Regions from separate parts of the Actinomadura decatromicini genome, predicted to be linked through region 3. Evidence: riboswitches for the same ligand, from Rfam matches in the RefSeq annotation. Region 3 holds a riboswitch; each other region holds the start of a gene.

Evidence for each region. Region 3 has a riboswitch for cyclic di-AMP ahead of FXF68_RS42825 (CHAP domain-containing protein). Riboswitches for the same ligand answer to the same signal wherever they lie in the genome.
Region 1: another riboswitch for cyclic di-AMP. It lies ahead of FXF68_RS23870 (NlpC/P60 family protein); the one in region 3 lies ahead of FXF68_RS42825 (CHAP domain-containing protein).
Region 2: another riboswitch for cyclic di-AMP. It lies ahead of FXF68_RS15795 (C40 family peptidase); the one in region 3 lies ahead of FXF68_RS42825 (CHAP domain-containing protein).
Region 4: another riboswitch for cyclic di-AMP. It lies ahead of FXF68_RS20105 (CHAP domain-containing protein); the one in region 3 lies ahead of FXF68_RS42825 (CHAP domain-containing protein).

Annotation. Positions count from the first base shown of each region.
Region 1 is NZ_VSRQ01000005.1:246,690-250,892, forward strand. It holds gene FXF68_RS23865 (hypothetical protein) at 1-1,345, opposite strand, end outside; gene FXF68_RS23870 (NlpC/P60 family protein) at 1,519-2,241, opposite strand; cyclic di-AMP (ydaO/yuaA leader) riboswitch at 2,248-2,390, opposite strand; gene FXF68_RS23875 (DUF6962 family protein) at 2,666-3,331, opposite strand; gene FXF68_RS23880 (Fur family transcriptional regulator) at 3,411-3,833, shown strand; gene katG (catalase/peroxidase HPI) at 3,880-4,203, shown strand, end outside.
Region 2 is NZ_VSRQ01000003.1:434,851-439,053, forward strand. It holds gene typA (translational GTPase TypA) at 1-1,533, opposite strand, end outside; cyclic di-AMP (ydaO/yuaA leader) riboswitch at 1,763-1,911, shown strand; gene FXF68_RS15795 (C40 family peptidase) at 1,919-2,929, shown strand; gene FXF68_RS15800 ((deoxy)nucleoside triphosphate pyrophosphohydrolase) at 2,996-3,421, opposite strand; gene FXF68_RS15805 (Mut7-C RNAse domain-containing protein) at 3,418-4,203, opposite strand, start outside.
Region 3 is NZ_VSRQ01000009.1:364,314-368,516, forward strand. It holds gene FXF68_RS36130 (SpoIIE family protein phosphatase) at 1-1,500, shown strand, start outside; cyclic di-AMP (ydaO/yuaA leader) riboswitch at 1,956-2,111, shown strand; gene FXF68_RS42825 (CHAP domain-containing protein) at 2,123-2,905, shown strand; gene FXF68_RS44575 (bifunctional glycosyltransferase/CDP-glycerol:glycerophosphate glycerophosphotransferase) at 3,121-4,203, shown strand, end outside.
Region 4 is NZ_VSRQ01000004.1:351,489-355,691, forward strand. It holds gene FXF68_RS20095 (NYN domain-containing protein) at 1-82, shown strand, start outside; gene FXF68_RS20100 (C40 family peptidase) at 406-1,344, shown strand; cyclic di-AMP (ydaO/yuaA leader) riboswitch at 1,821-2,018, shown strand; gene FXF68_RS20105 (CHAP domain-containing protein) at 2,232-3,074, shown strand; gene FXF68_RS20110 (hypothetical protein) at 3,114-4,203, shown strand, end outside.

The DNA of each region.
Region 1 (4,203 bases), on a different contig from region 3:
AGTTCAGGTGCGGGTCGCCGATGATGAACGAGTCCGGATAGGCCGAGCCCTTCGGCCATGCGTGCTCGGTGGTGTACGTCCCGGCGGGCCCCTTGTGGACGAGCCGCCGGTCGAACCGCCCGTCGTACTCCTCGGGCGTCTGGTTGTAATGCCAGATCGGACGCCCGTTCTCCACGAAGTCGTGGTGGACGCGCAGCGTCGCCTGCCCGATGTGCCGGAACGGCCCGCTCATTTCGAGCGTGTACCCGGTGCGGTCCCGTTCCACGGCGAACCGGTAGGCGGCCTTCGGCAGCAGTTCCGGCCGGATCTCGGCGCTGGTGAGATGTCCCTCGAACCGGTCGCCGGGCCCGTACGGCTTGTCCATCGAGACGTTTCCGCACCTGGTCTTGATGTAGTACTCGTTGCTGACGTTGTTGTTCGCCGTCTCGCGGAACAGGTCGCCGCGCGGGAACAGCGCGTTCACGCCGTTGAAGGTCCCGTCGAAGGTGCGGTAGATCCGGCCGGTCTTCGGGTCGCAGGTGCCGGCGTTCTTCCAGCGCGCGTCGTCGCTGTAGTAGCCGTCCATGATCACCTTGCGGCGGAAGTGGATGCCCGGGTTGCCGTGCGGCGCGGGGGTCGCGTAGTCGAGGACCGTCAGGTAGTAGAAGCCGTTCTCGCGCGTCACGTCCGGGTAGTCGCAGCGCTTCTTGCCGGGCAGCGCGCCTTGGAACGTCCAGGGATAGCGGGTCTTGCACGGCTCCTTCGTATAGCCGTTGTGGCGGCCGTCGTAGTCGAACGTGCCGTTCCGTTTCCCGCCGAAGTCGATGCCGCGCAGCGTCATCTCCACGCGGTAGTGGCGGGGGAGCGGGCGGGTGGGGCGGATGAGGACGCCCGCGTCCCAGCTCGGCTCCGAGATCCGCCCGACCTTGCGGCCGTCCGGCAGGGTCTTCGTCGACAGCCCGGGACGCGAGTCGGGACGGCCGTCGCGGTCCTTGTCGACGGCGGCGACCTCGGCGGTCAGCCACCCGTTCCGGCCGAACGCGACGCGCTTGCGGAACACGTTCAGCGTCGCGAGCTCCCGCGCGAACAGCGGCCCGCTGATCTTCTTCCAGGCTTCGCCGTCGTCGTCGAACGCGTCCACGTTCCACGGGCTGCGCGGACCCTGCGGGTCGAGGCGCCACGGCGCCCCGTCGACGCGCAGCGGGCGGTCGAAGCCCTCCTGATCGACCAGCCTCCAGCCGTTCCGGGCGGGCTCGGACGGCGTCCTCCCGGTGGCCGTCCCGGTGGCCGCCGCGGGCCAGGCGGCCCCGGCCGCCACGGCGGCCGTGCCCGCGACCACGGCGGTGATCTTCCAGCATCTCCCCATGTCAGCGGACTCTAGGAGGGCCGTGCCGGGGTGCAAGGCGACCGCTGGCGTCCGGCCGGAACTTGCCCGTCCCTTGGCCGACTCGGGGTGGGCGGGGCATGGAAAGGCGCCATGGAAAGGGCCCGGCCGGGGGTCGTCCCGGGCCGGGCCCTCGTCATAGGGGCGCGGTCGCGTCAGAGGTTCTTCGGACGGTACGCCTTGTACTCGCTGCCCGCGTTCAGGCCGTAGTCGCGCGTCCGGTAGTCGGTGCCGTACCGGCCGCGCTGCTCGTACGCCCAGTAGGACGTGTGGTCGTCGTTCGCCCACTTCTCGAAGATGACGACGTGCCGGGTGGTGTTGGTGCCCTGGGCGTCCATCACGAGGTCGCCCTTCTTCAGCTCGGACATCGTGATGCGCTCGGTGTAGCGCGACGACGTCAGGCCGACGGTGTTCGGGCCGGGCTTCGCGAGCCCGAGCGTCATGGCGACGTATCCCGAACAGTCGGTGCGGTAGCCCTGGTAGCTGTTGGTCTGGCTGTAGCGGACGCGCTCGTCGGTGCCGGGGCGCCACGACTTCGCCAGCTCGATGACCCTGTCCCGCTTGGACTTCGAGTCGGTGGTCCTGCTTTCGGACGCCCTGCTCTCGGACGTCGTGGAATCGGACTTCTTCCGGTCCGCCTTCCCGCGGTGGGAGGACGTGCGGCCCGGCTCGCCGCCGTCCGCCTTGCCGCCGGGGACGGTCGCCACCGCGGCGGCCGACTGCGCGGACTCGGAGTCGAACACCCCAGCCTGCGCGGTTCCCGCGATCACGCCGAAGGCGGCGAGACCGACGACCGCGCCCATGATGCGGGGCGTCGTGTTCAGAGTGTCACGGAATTTGTGCAGGGGGTTACGGTTCTTGCCGTGCTTGCCGTTCAAGGGGGCTCCTTCTTCCAATTCGCCTGCCGGGTTAGCTGACGGGTTCGGACGTGGAAGTCGCCCTACGGCCTGCGGACAGGCCGACTCACCCCAGTGCGAGGATGTGGGTCCCCGGCTCCGCGCGAAGGCGGACTCGGCGATGCCGCTGCGATCCACCGGGGCGCGATGGGGCCCCTACGCGGGACCCGGTGTCCCGCGTGCGAAAGAGCGGCGTTTGAGTTGTGGCCCGATGCGACCGGCCCGCCTCGGGGGCCGTGCCGGATGGGGCTCGCGTGTCCGGTGGGACACGAGGGCCAAGAGCGCCTGGAGGGCGCCTTGAGAGCGACAAGCTAACGCAAAGCCTCAAAAGAAGGCAAACTACGACAAAATCTTTATCGACCCAGTTCAACTGGGTCGCGGCCTGGGACGCCGGCCGGGCCGGGCGTCAGCGGGCGGACGGTACGTCCGGCAGGCCGGGCACCCGGCGCGCCTCGCGCCCCTCCGTACGCGGCGCGCTGACCGCGAGATAGAGCAGCGCCATCCCGGCGATCTGGGCGAGGTGGTAGACCGACGTCGGGTCCAGGCCGACGCGGCCGGTGACGTCCGGGTCGATCGCCTTCGCCGCCGCCGCGGCGCCGCTCGCCGCCAGCGCGGCGATCATCGGCCCGGCCATCGGATGGCGCCGGACGGCGGCCCGCCCCCACAGCGCGAGGATGCAGACCATCGTCAGGCTCTCGCAGGCCAGCAGCGCGGTGACGCCCGCGTGCCCGGTGACCGCGAGGACGGCGTACGCGCCGATCCCGATCGAGCGCAGCAGCCAGAACGTCCGGCCGTGGCGGGGGCCGAGCACCTCGGCGACCGTCCCGGCCAGCAGGTAGGACACCGCGACGACGACCATCGCGCTGATCACGGCCCAGCTCGGCCCGTCCAGCGCGGCCGAGTACTTCACGAACCCGTGGTGGACGAACCCGGCGAGCGCCGCCGCACCCGCCCACCAGAACGACGTGCGCCAGTGCCGGTGCGCGCCGGTGCGCCCCAGCCGCGCCGCCAGCGCGACGGTGACCAGGCCGAGCGCGAGATCGGTGAGGGCCGGCGCCGGTTCGGCAAGCATGCCTGCACGGTACCCGGCGTTCCACGGCGAGTTCGCGCGAAATCTTGACTCATTCAAGAAAATGGTCCAGCCTGTCTGCGTGACCACGATCTCGGAGTACGAGCGGCTCCTTCGCGGGGCGGCTCTGCGGGTGACCCGTCCGCGGGTGGCGGTACTGAGAGCGGTCCACGCCCACCCGCACGCGGACACGGACTCGATCATCGGCGCCGTCCGGCACGACCTGCCGAAGGTGTCCCACCAGGCCGTCTACGACTCGCTGCACGCGCTGACGGCGGCGGGGCTGGTACGGCGGATCCAGCCGTCCGGCCACGTGGCCCGGTACGAGTCGCGGGTCGGGGACAACCACCACCACGTCGTCTGCCGGTCCTGCGGCGCCATCGCCGACGCCGACTGCGCCGTCGGCGAGGCGCCGTGCCTCACCGCGTCCGACGACAGCGGCTACGCGATCGACGAGGCCGAGGTCATCTACTGGGGCCTGTGCCCCACCTGCTCCGCAACCTAGAGAGTTCCTGCATCCACCCCCGCAGTGCCCTGGGAGGGAACCACACATGTCAGAGAACAAGGAAACAATCGCCTACGACACGAACGCGGCAGGCGAGGGCGGCTGCCCGGTCGCGCACACGCGCGCCCCGCATCCGACCCAGGGCGGCGGCAACCGCGGCTGGTGGCCGGACCGGCTCAACCTGAAGATCCTCGCGAAGAACACCGCCGTGACGAACCCGCTCGGCGCGGACTTCGACTACCGGGCGGCGTTCCAGACGCTGGACCTGCCCGCCGTGAAGCGCGACATCGCGGAGGCGCTCACCACCTCGCAGGACTGGTGGCCCGCCGACTTCGGCAACTACGGCCCGTTCATCATCCGGATGGCGTGG
Region 2 (4,203 bases), on a different contig from region 3:
CGTGATCGCGTAGCCGGTGGCGGCGCCCGCGCGGTCGGCGACGAGCGAGCCGGACGGCCGCGTCCGCAGCTCGCCGAACCACGGCTCGTACCCCTCGAACACGTGGTGCGCCATGCCGGTGCCGCGCGTCTCGGTCATGAACTCGGTGCGGAACCCGATCAGGCCGCGCGCCGGGACGAGGAACTCCATCCGGATCCAGCCGGTGCCGTGGTTCGTCATCTGCTCCATGCGGCCCTTGCGGACGGCGAGGAGCTGCGTGACGGCGCCGAGGTGCTCCTCGGGGATGTCGACGGTGAGCCGCTCGACCGGCTCGTGCTTCTTCCCGTCGATCGTCTTCGCGACGACCTGCGGCTTGCCGACGGTCAGCTCGTAGCCCTCGCGGCGCATGTTCTCGACCAGGATCGCGAGGGCCAGCTCGCCGCGGCCCTGCACCTCCCAGGCGTCCGGACGCTCGGTCGGCAGCACCCTGATCGACACGTTGCCGACGAGCTCCCGGTCGAGCCGGTCCTTGACCATGCGGGCGGTGACCTTGGTGCCCTTCTCGCGTCCCGCCATCGGACCGGTGTTGGTGCCGATCGTCATGGAGATCGCGGGCTCGTCCACGGTGATCAGCGGGAGCGGGCGCGGGTCGTCCGGGTCGGCGATGGTGTCGCCGATCATGATGTCGGGGATGCCGGAGATCGCGATGATGTCGCCCGGCCCCGCCGCCTCGGCGGGCTTGCGGGCGAGCGCGTCCGTCATCAGCAGCTCGGTGATCTTGACGCGCTCGACGCTGCCGTCGTGCCGGAACCAGGCGACCTGCTGGCCCTTCTTGATCGTCCCGGCGTGCACGCGGCAGAGCGCGATCCGGCCGAGGTAGCTGGACGCGTCCAGGTTCGTGACGTGCGCCTGGAGCGGCGCGTCCGGGTCGTAGGACGGCGCCGGGATCGTCTCGGTGATGACCTTGAACAGCGGTTCCAGGTCTTCGCTGCCCGGCATCTCGCCGTCGGCGGGCTTGTCGAGCGAGGCGCGGCCGGCGCGGCCGGAGGCGTACACGATCGGGAAGTCGATCTGCTCCTCGTCGGCGTCGAGGTCCATGAACAGCTCGTACGTCTCGTCGACGACCTCGTCGATGCGGGCGTCCGGGCGGTCGGTCTTGTTGACCACGAGGATCACCGGGAGCTTCGCCTCGAGCGCCTTGCGCAGGACGAACCGGGTCTGCGGGAGGGGGCCCTCGCTGGCGTCCACCAGCAGGACGACGCCGTCCACCATGGACAGCCCGCGCTCGACCTCGCCGCCGAAGTCGGCGTGGCCCGGCGTGTCGATGATGTTGATGGTCAGCCCGTTGTGCCGGACGGCGGTGTTCTTCGCGAGGATCGTGATCCCCTTCTCGCGCTCCAGGTCGTTGGAGTCGAGCACCCGGTCGTCGACGTCCTGGTTCTCGCGGAAGGCGCCGGACTGCCAGAGCATGGCGTCGACCAGCGTCGTCTTGCCGTGGTCGACGTGGGCGACGATCGCGACGTTCCGAAGGTCGTCGCGCGTGGAAATGGGCATGCGGGTTCGCCTTGCGTGAGAGTTCGGGATTCACCGCAAACGGCGGCAGCCACCTATTCTACTTCCCCGCGCGCGCGACCCGCCCCGGCGGACGAGCCGCGCGGCCGTCCGGCGCCGGCCCGCGCGGGCGTCCGGACCGGCCCGCGGCGGCGGGGCCGATTCGCCAACTTTGCCGATCCTTTGTAATCTGCCCGAGATCCGGCCGTCCGGAGTCCCACCCCCCGGGGCTGCGGCCGGAGCGCCGAATCTCCCGTACGCCGGGAGAACCGGGGACCCAACCCCCCGGGGTGAATCGGCGCGCCCCGCGAGGGCGCGCCGTAGGGCGACTCCTGGCCCGAACCCGTCAGCTAACCCGGTAGGCGCGCGAGGAGAGGAGAACACCGGTTTGACACCGGCTCCGCATCGGCGGCGGCTCACGCCCGCCGCCACCGCCGCACTGCTCGTCATCGGCCTCGGCGCCGCCGCTCCCGTCGCCGCCCACGCCGCGCCCGTGGCCGCGCTCACCGCCGCCGCGACCCCGAGCCCCACGCCGACGACGGAGCAGGGGCTCCGCAAGAGCCTCGACGCGCTGAACGAAGAGGCCGAGATCCTCACCGAGAAGTACAACAAGACCCGCGTCGACCTGGGCAAGGCGATGCAGGCGCAGCGCGCCGCCGCCGCCGAGGCCGCGCGGCTGCGGGCCGCCGCCGCGCCCGCCCGGGAACGGCTCGGGCAGCTGGCCGCGGCGAACTACATGACCGGCGCGCCCGACGCGATCTTCGGTTCGAGCGGCTCCCCGGACGGCCTGTCCGACCGCGCCTACCTCGCGCAGAACCAGGCCGCGGCCGTGCAGGCGCTGCAGAAGCAGATCGGCCAGGCCGAGTCGGCGCAGCGGTCGGCTGAGGCCAAGACCGCGCAGGTCAAGAAGGCGGCCGAGGACGCCAAGCAGGCCCGCGCCGCCGCCCGCGGCAAGGTCGCCGAGGTGATGAAGCGGCTCGACAAGCTGTCCACCACGCACGTCCGCGACCCGCACACCGGCCTGAGCGCGACCGTCAAGGGCTCGGGACTGCCCGCGAAGATGGCCCGCAAGGCGCTCACCAAGATCGGCTCGCCGTACGTGTGGGCCGCCGCCGGACCGAGCGGCTTCGACTGCTCCGGCCTCGTCGTCTGGGCCTACACCCAGGTCGGCAAGCCCGGCCTGCCGCACTACACCGGCGACCTGTTCGCGCTGGGGACCAAGGTCTCGCGGAGCGAGCTGCGCTCCGGCGACCTCGTGTACTTCGGCGGCAGCCTGCACCACATGGGGATCTACCTCGGCGACGGCAAGTTCCTGCACGCACCGCAGACCGGCGATGTGGTGAAGATCTCCAAACTGTCCGACCGGTCCGACTTCGCGGGCGCCAACCGCATCTCCTGAGCGGACGCGGGCGTCATCGAGGGATGAGACGTCGGGGGCTTCCTGCGGCGCGGCAGGAAGCCCCCGTCACTCTCCCTGTCCCGAGGCGACGCCGAGGCCGTAGGCGGCGGCGTCGGCCGCGAGGACGTCGATCACCGGGCGGTCGCCCGGGAGCCAGTCGACCTCGTACAGCTCGGCGAGCGCCAGCCAGCGCAGCGCGAGGTGCTCCAGGGCGCGCGGCTCGCCCTCGACGAGACGGGCCGTCCACACCCTGAGGAGGGCGCGGTCGCTGAGCCGCCAGTCGCCGCCGACCCGGCGCTCCAGCCGCACCTTGACCGCCAGCTCCTCGTGGCACTCGCGGACCAGCGCGTCCTCGTCGGACTCCCCCGGGTCGACCTTGCCGCCCGGCAGCTCCCAGCCGCCCGCCATGTGCGGCGGCTCGGCCCGCTGCGCGGTCAGCAGCCGCCCGCCGGAGACGATCGCCGCGCCCACGACGACGATCACGGCGGTCACCGCCCGGCCCCGGACGCGGTTCCGGCGGCGGACGCGGCGGCGGCTTCGGACGCGGCGGCGTAGGCGCGGGCCTCGCGGACGATCCGCTCCAGGTGGTCGCCGTGCGCGCCGCGCCAGTAGATCTTGCCGCAGTCCGAGCAGCGGCCGTAGACGTCGTAGCTGCGGCGGGTGCCCGCCTGGAGGGCGCTCTCGATCTCCTCCTTGGCGACCGGGACGAGCTCCCCGTTGCACGCCGTGCACCGCGTCCACGGGCGCTGGACCGGGGCGAACCGGTCGAGCAGGTCGCGCAGCTGGTCGTCCGGTCGGGAGCCGCGCACGTACGCGCCGAACCACAGCGCCCGGCGGCGCAGCAGCCCGCGGTCCTGGGTGAGGAGGACGCGGCGCTCCTCGTTCGCCTGGACGACGAGCGCCGGGTCGTCCATGTCGTTGTGGTAAGCGGTGTCGAGGCCGAGCAGGCGCATCCGGCGGGCGAGCGTGCCGAGGTGGACGTCGAGCAGGAAGCGCGGCGCGACCTGCCCCGGCTCCAGCGGGACGGCCTGCGGCCGCGGCACCGCCGCCACCCCCACCTCGTCGCCCGGCGCCGGACGGGTGGACGGCCCCGCGGGCTCGCCGCCGACGGTCATCGGACCGGCCTCCGGCAGCGGGACGCCGAGCGACTCCACCAGATGCCCCAGCGTGGACGTGCCGTCGCAGGCCACGCGGTTCACCGGCGCGCGGCGGACGGCGGGCAGGAACATCAGCAGTTCGTCGGCCACCCGAATGGTGATCTCCGGCTCTGTGGT
Region 3 (4,203 bases):
GCGCGGGCGGTGCTCGACGGGGCGCTCGACTCCGCGACGCACCTGGTCCCGGTCAGGGGGCCGGACGGCCGCGTCGCCGACTTCCTCTACGCCGACCTCAACGACGTCGCCCGGGACATGTTCGGGCGCGGCAAGGAGGAGCTCATCGGGCTCCGGCTGCTGCAGACGGATCCGGGCGCCGTGCTGAGCGGGCTCTTCGACCAGTACGTCGAGGTGCTGGAGGGCGGTCCCAGCCTGGAGCGCTCCTCGATTCTCTACTCGACCGCGCAGCGGGGGCTGTCCAGATCGTCCCGGATGAGCGTGCGGTGCGTCGCGGTGCCGACCGGCGTCTGCGTGACCTGGCGCTACCACTTCCACGAGGACCGGATCGCGCGGCGCCTCGAGCGGGTGGAGCGGCTCGCCCTGATCGGGTTCGGCGAGTGGGACCTCGCGACCGGCGAGGCGGACTGGACGCCGCAGATGCTCGCCAACTACGGCCTCGCCCCGGACGAGGTGCCGCCCATGCCGCACGACCTGCCGAAGGTCGTGGCGGACGACGACCTCCCGCTGGTGGAGGAGGCCGTCCAGACGATGTTCTCGCGCCGGGAGCCGGTGGAGGCCGAGCACCGGGTGATCGGCAAGGACGGGACGCCGCGGAACCTGTGGGTGTTCGCCGAGCCGGTCCTCGGCGAGTCCGGGCTGCCGGTGTCGATCAACATCGTCTCGCAGGACATCACGCGGCGGCGCGGCGTGGAGCGGGCGCTCGCCGAGACGCGCCGGCAGATGCTGAAGCAGCAGGAGCGCATGGCGCAGGAGCGGCGCGTCGCGGTGACGCTGCGCCGCGCGATCATGCCGGACGAGGACGAGGTCGAGCAGCTCCCCGGCCTGCGCACCGCGATCCGCAGCATGGCGGCGGAGACCACCGCCCGGATCGGCGGGGACTGGTTCGCGCTGCGCCGGCTGCCGAACGGCCGGGCCCTGTTCGCGATCGGCGACGCGGCCGGGCACGGCCTGCCCGCGGCCGCGTCGATGGCCCGCACCCGCAACGGGCTGCTCGGCCTGTCCTGCACGGGCGAGCCGGTGGGACGGCTCGTCGGCTGGCTGAACGACCTGGTCAGCAGCATGGAGCCGCCCGCGACGGGCACCGCGATCGTCGCCGAGTTCGAGCCGCGCGGCCGCGTCCTGGAGTGGACGTGCGCCGGGCACCCGCCGCCGATCCTGATCCGGGACGACCGGGCGGTGCCGCTGGAGGCCGTCCGGGACCCGCTGCTCGGCGCGATGCCGGAATGGGAGTACATGACGGTCGCGACGCGGCTCCTGCCCGGCGACATGCTGTTCCTCTACACCGACGGGCTGGTCGAGCGGCGCGACGCCGACCTGGACGAGCGGATCGACCGGCTCACCGGCATCCTGCAGGACTGCGCCCGGCAGCCGGAGCGGATGCTCGACCAGGTGCTGGCCCGGATGGGGCACGACCGCGCCGCCGACGACACCACGCTCTTCGCCCTGCACGTGGAGTGACGGACGGCACCTCTGACCTGCGATGATCACCCGGTGTGACTTGCGTCTCACCCCACCCGGGGCCGGAGGCCGTCCGGGAGCCGGATGACCTTGCCGAGGCAGGGGTCGCCCAAGCGTTCTTTACCAAATGCGAGAGGGCCGGTAAGCCCGCTGGACAAGGGCCTGACGGCCACTCCGGGAAAGATCGGGAACACCCTGGCACCATGGGCTGTTGATGGATCCTTGAGGACGCATTGAGCGGGCACCACGGAGTTTTGTGCCTGGTTTGCTTTCCTTGAGAAGGTTGGTACCTTCAGTCCGAATCACGCAACGCACCCCATGCGTTGCCGCCGGTCGCGTCACGCGCGGCCGAGGATCGCGGAGCGGATCCCGCCCGCGAACGCGCACCCGACCAGGGGCGCTGCATCCCATCAAGATCAGTCAGTAGATCAATCCGAATATCCGGCACCGCGTTCCGCGGTGCGAGGCCGAGTCCGTCCTGGTCGAGACGACCGGAACGGAGCCGGGGACCCAGGTTCCAGGGGTGAATCGGCGTGAGCGAGAGCCGCGCCGTAGGGCTGCTTCCATGCCCGAATCCGTCAGCTAACCCGGTAGGCGCCATGGGAGTAAGGAGATTTCCTGCATGACCGGTCGTTTCGATCGTCTTTCCCTGAGCAGGTTCACGCCCGAGGACAAGGCCGTCGGCGTCGCCGCCAGCGCGGTCCTCGCCGGGGCCATCGGCCTCGCGGTGTTCAACCCCCTCGCCGGCGAGCGTGCCGCCGCCGACGCCCCGCAGGCCGCGGCCGTCGTCCAGCAGGGCAAGGCCGCCGAGTCCCCGGCGGCCGCGAAGGCCGCCGAGAAGGCCGACGGCGGGACGGGCAACGTCTCCGCCGCCGACGCCCGCGCGGAGGGCTTCAAGGTGGCGCCCCGCGCCGTCAAGCCCTCCGAGGTCATCAAGCTGGCCGAGAAGCAGATCGGCACCCGCGAGGGCAAGGGCGGCATGACCAAGTACCACAACTGGTACGTGTCGACCCCGCAGGCCGCCGCGACCGCCGAGCGTGACGGGGGCTTCTCCGTCGACGACTACAAGGGCGCCCAGTGGTGCAACATGTTCGTCTCGTGGCTCGGCGCCCAGACCGGCGTCAAGAACATGGGCTGGGACGCCTACACCGTCCAGCACGCCACGTGGTTCAAGAAGACCGACCGGTGGGGCCACAAGGCCAAGCCCGGCGCGGTGGTGTTCTTCGACTGGAAGAACGGCTCCAGCGGCGGCATCGGCGGGATCGACCACGTCGGCATCGTCGTCAAGGACAACGGCAACGGCAAGATCACCACTGTCGAGGGCAACACCGACAACGCGGTGAAGAAGAAGGTCCGCGACAAGTCCCAGGTGGTCGGCTACGGCTACCCGGACTACGCGTCCTGATCCGCTCAGGAAGCCCCTGATCCACTCAGGAGGAAGGCGCCCGGCTCCCCGGCCGGGCTCCTTCTGGCGTTCCGGGGGAAGTGACCAAGAGCCTCCGGTGAAGTCGGGTAATGCCAACCGTTGACAGCCTTTGAACGCCCTTGGACCTCACTGCGGCGTTTCTGGAAAGGAATGCGACACCGCGTCCCGCCGGAGCGTGGGAAGGAGAGGTCGCCGTGCGCCCCGATGTCAGCGTCGTGGTGATCGCCTACAACGACGCGCGGCGGCTGCCCCGCGCGGTGGGCTCCGCGCTCGCGCAGTCGCTCGGCGGCGTCGAGACGGTCGTCGTCGACGACGCCAGCACCGACGGGACGGCCGAGATCGCCGACCGGCTGGCCGCCGCGCATCCCGGCCGGGTCAGGGCCGTCCACCTGCCGGTGAACTCGGGCGGCTGCGGGCGTCCGCGCAACACCGGGATCGAGGCGTCGTCCGGCCGGTACGTGATGTTCCTCGACAGCGACGACCTGCTGGACCGGCACGCCTGCCTGAACCTCCTCGCCGCCGCCGAGGACACCGGCGCCGACATCGTGTCGGGGCTGTGCGACCGGATCTTCCTGGACGTGCCCGTGGGCGTGAAGGGACGGGTCCGCCCCTGGTATCCGTGGCTCTACCGGAACAGGGCCGTGTACGAGGCCCTGGACGACAACCCCGACCTCCTCTACGACACGCTCTCGACCAACAAGGCGTACCGGCGGGGCTTCCTGGAGGACCACGACCTCCGTTTCGTGGAGCGGCTGCACTACGAGGACCTGCTGTTCACCGCCGAGGCGTACCTCGCGTCCGGACGGACGGCGCTGATCCCGCACCGCGTCTACAACTGGCTGGTCCGGGAGCGGACCCTCGACCCGTCGATCTCCAACCGGCGCGCCGAGCTCGCGAACTTCGCCGACCGGCTGGAGATCCACCGCCGCATCGACCGGCTGTTCGACGCGCGCGGCGCGCACGCGCTCGGACGGGCCAAGGACGTCAAGTTCGTCAACCACGATCTGATGCTCTACCTGCGCGAACTGCGCGACCGCGAGGAGTCCTACCGGGCGCGCTTCCTCGATCTGGCGGGCGGGTACCTGGCCGGGCTCGACCCGCGGGTGTTCGAGGAGGCGAACCCGCTGTCGGCGATCGCCGCCTACCTGATCCGCGAGGGCGACCACGCGGGCGCGCTCGCCGCCGCCGAGTACGACCCTGGCGGGCGCGCCGAGCTGCGGGCGCGGCTGGTCGAGCGGGACGGGCGGGTCTTCTGGGGCGCGAGCGGTCCGAGCGGG
Region 4 (4,203 bases), on a different contig from region 3:
GGAGGTCGCGGACGCCGCCCGCCGGGCCGGGGCGCGGCCGTGCCCGTCCACGTTGCTGCTGCGCCGCCTCGGCCGCTCCTAGGGCCGCCGCGCCGCGACACGGGACGAGCCGCACCGGACCGTCCATAAGGTGCCCATAAGGCTGTGATAAGGGATGCTTCGCCCTTCGTGATCATGAGGTCACAAATAGTGGACGATCTGCGCAAATGTCAATTGAACTGCGACGAATCGGTTGTGACGGTTGTTGCCCCTCGCTAATGTCGTCCGCTGACGTCGTGGACGAGAGGGGCGAAACCGATCGTGGCCAATGAACTCATCGGGGCACCGGCGCACCGGCGTGACCGGAGCGGGGGCACGGCGAGCAGGAGCACATCCCGCCGCTTGGCGGCGGTGGTCTGCCTGACCGTGACCGCCTCCCTGGCCTACCCCCCGGTGCTGGCGCACGCCGAGCCCAAGCCGACCAGGGCGCAGGTGCAGAAGAAGCTCGACCGGCTCAACGAGCAGATGGACCACAAGGTCGAGCAGTACAACCAGCTCAACGAGAAGCTGAAGATCGCCAAGAAGAAGTACGACGGCGCGAGGAAGTCGAGCGCGCAGGAGCAGGCGGCGTTCGAGGAGCAGCGCTCCAAGATCGCCCAGATGGCGGCCACCGCCTACAAGAACGGCGACTCGGCCGACGTGACCGGCTTCGTCGGGAGCAAGGACCCGCAGGCCATCCTCGACCAGGCGGCCGTCTTCTCGCACCTGTCGCACGAGCGCAACTCGCAGCTCACCCAGTTCCTCGCCACCGCGCAGCGGCTCCGCCGCGAGGAGGCGCAGGCCAAGACCGCGTACGACGACGTGAAGGCCAAGAACAAGGAGCTGCAGGACCAGAAGCGCAAGCTCCAGCTCGAGGTCGACAAGCAGAAGAAGCTGCTGGCGAAGCTCGGCGGCGGGTCGTCGTCCGGCGGAGGCGGCGGCGTCGGCGGCACCTACACCGGCCCGGCCAGCGGCCCGGCGCGGCTGGCGCTCCAGTTCGCCTACGCGCAGCAGCGCAAGCCGTACGCCTGGGGCGCGACGGGGCCGAACTCCTACGACTGCTCCGGCCTCACCATGAAGGCGTGGGCGGCGGCGGGCGTCAACATCACCCGCACCACCAACTCCCAGTGGGCCGCCACGAAGCGGGTCGCGAAGTCCGACCTCCAGCCGGGCGACCTCGTGTTCTTCAGCGGGCTCAGCCACGTCGGCATGTACGTCGGCAACGGCCAGATGATCCACGCCCCGAGCACCGGCAAGGTCGTGACGGTCGTGAGCATCAACTCCAGCTACTACGCGAGCAACTACTACGGCGCCGGGCGCCCCTGACGCGCGCGCGACGCCCTTCGCAGGGCGACTTCCACAACGGACCAGGTCTGACCTGGTCCGTTGTTGATTTTGTGGGGGTTTGCCTTCTCTTGGGGCTTTGGTACCTTGTACCCCATTCACGGCGCCCGCCAGGCGCCATGGACCCGCGACGCCCACCAGGCGCCGCGGCCGCACGCGGCGCTTCCGGCCGCGTGCCGGCGGTGCGAGCCACGCGCCGCCTCCCCCCGGCGGCGCGCTCCACGCGCCGTCCGCGCGGCGCCCGCACGGCGCCGCACCGGTCTGCACAGACCGCGCCCCCCACCCGCCGCACGCGCGCCTCACGCGAGCATGGCGCTGAGCGCGCCGCCCGCGGCGGACCCGAGGGGTCGGGCGAGGACGGTCCCCGGCGACGGGCCGCCGTCCGCCCACCATCAGGCGCCGCTCGTTCGCACGCGGGAGACAGGTCCCGCGCCGGGCCCCATCTCGCCCCCAGGATCGCAGCGGCAGCGCCGAGTCCGCCCAGCGCGGAACCGGGGACCCACGTCCGCCGGAGTCCGGGACACCCTCCCGGACGGGCATTCCGGCACCGGGGTGAATCGGCGGCCCTCTCCCGCACGTCGGTGAGAGTCCGCCGTAGGGCCACTTCCACGCCCGAACCCGTCAGCTAACCCGGTAGGCGTCTTGGAAGAAGAGGAGTGAGACCCGCAGCGTCACCTGGGGCGTGGCCGCCTCCGCGCGGCCGCGCCCTCCCTTTCCCCTGCCCTCCTTTTTTTCTGCCCTCTCGCTGTGACCATCCCCGTGCTCCGCGCTGGCGCCCCCGCTCGCCCGGAGTCCCCCGTCCGCGCCCGCGCGCCGCCGATCCGGGCGGCCGACCAGGCGGACGGACCGGAAGCCGAGGAGATCCCCCCGTGCCAGGCGCGCACCGCAAGAAGACCTCCGGACGGCACCGCAAGCCGTCCCCCCTCTCCCTGACCTGGCGGACGACCGGCGGCGTGATCGCCGGCGCCGCCGTGCTCGGCGCCGCCGCGGCGACCGCGCAGGCGTCCGTCCTGACGTCCGGCGACGCGGCCCCGGCGAGCGCCACCGCCGCCGCCGTGAGCGGCCGGAAGGACGTGCGGACGGCGTCGTCCGAGACGTCCCGGCCGTCGTCCAGGGCCACCAAGAAGGAACGTTCCAAGACGCAGCCCGAAGCGTCGTCGAGCAACCGTCCGCGGCTGGACGAGCCGGAGCCGCAGGCATCCGAGAAGACGCCGGAGCCGGAGCGGCCGACGGCGGCCGAGGCCATCGCGCTCGCCCGCTCGCAGGTCGGCGTCGCCGAGGACGCGGGCGGCGAGACCAAGTTCCAGAAGTGGTACATGGGCACGTCCCGCGCGCAGGAGACGCTCGCCCGCGACGGCGGCTCCCTCGACGGCTACGGCGACGCGAACTGGTGCGACATGTTCATCTCCTGGGTCGGCGAGCGGCTCGGCTTCACCGCCGGGATGGGCAGCGACGCCTGGACCGTCGCCCACGCCCGCTGGTTCCAGCAGAACGGCCGGTGGGGCACCACGCCCCGGCCGGGCGCGATCGTCTTCTACGCCTGGAGCGGCGGCAAGGACAGCTCCGACATCCGGCACGTCGGCATGGTGATCAAGAAGGTGGACGACACCACGATCGAGGCCGTCGAGGGGAACACCGGCAACGCCGTCCGGGTGAAGACGCGCTCGGCCGACGACATCGTCGGCTACGGATACCCCGACTACCGGTCATGACCGCGCCCTCCCGGCCCGCCGCTGCATAGGATCTCGCGCATGGAGGACGGACCCGGCCCCGGCGGCGGCCCCGTGCCGCGCCGCCGGGCGCTCGCGCTGGGCGCGGGCGGGGCCGCCGCGCTGCTCGCGGGCGGCGGGGGCGTGCTCGGCTTCCGCTCCGGCCGGCACGCGGCGCCGCGCGCCCACGCCGACGGCGCGGCCCGCTCGTTCGCCCCGGCCGACGCGGCGGCCGTCCTCGCGGGCCGCGCCGCCGCCGTGCGGAGCGGCGACCGGACGGCCTTCATGGCGACGGTCGCGTCCGCGCCCGCCGCGTTCCAGGACGTCCAGTCCCGCATGTACGGCAACCTGCGCAAGCTCCCCCTGGACGGCTGGCGCGAGCGCGTCGCCGGCGTCGAGGCGGTGGACGACGCGGCGGGCGTCGCGGTCGTCCGCGTCGAGGTCCGGTACCGGCTGCGCGGCTTCGACCGCGGCGACGTCGCCCGCACCCGCCACCTGTCGCTCGCCCCGCGCCCCGGCGGCTGGACGGTCGTCGGCGACGGCTCGTCCCGCGGGTTCCGCGACGACGCCGAGATCTGGGACGGCGGCCCCCTCACGGTCGTCAGGGGCCGCGCGTCGCTCGTGGTGGGCGACGCGACCGGGCTCGCCGACATCGCCCGCCGCCTCGACGCCGCCGTCCCGGTGGTGAGCGACGTCGTCGGCAAGGACTGGGCGCAGCGGGTCGTCGCGCTGGCCCCGGCGGACGCGGCGCTCGCGTCCGCGCTGGCCGGGCCCGGGCAGAGCCTCGGCCAGATCGCGGCGCTCGCGACGGCCGCGCCGTCCCCGGACGGCGGGCGCGGCGAGGACCGGGTCGTCATCTCCCCCGGCACGTTCGCCCGCCTCAACAAGCTCGGCCGCGGCGTCGTGCTCACCCACGAGCTGACCCACGTCGCCACCGGCGGCGCCAGCGACCGCACGACCCCGCTGTGGCTGATCGAGGGCTTCGCCGACTACGTCGGCTACCGGGACGCGAAGATCGGCGTCCGCGCGGCGGCGGGCGAGCTGCGCCGCGACGTCGCCGCCGGGCGCGTCCCGGCGGCGCTGCCCGCCGCCGCCGCGTTCGCCGGGGGCTCCGCGCGCCTCTCCCAGGCGT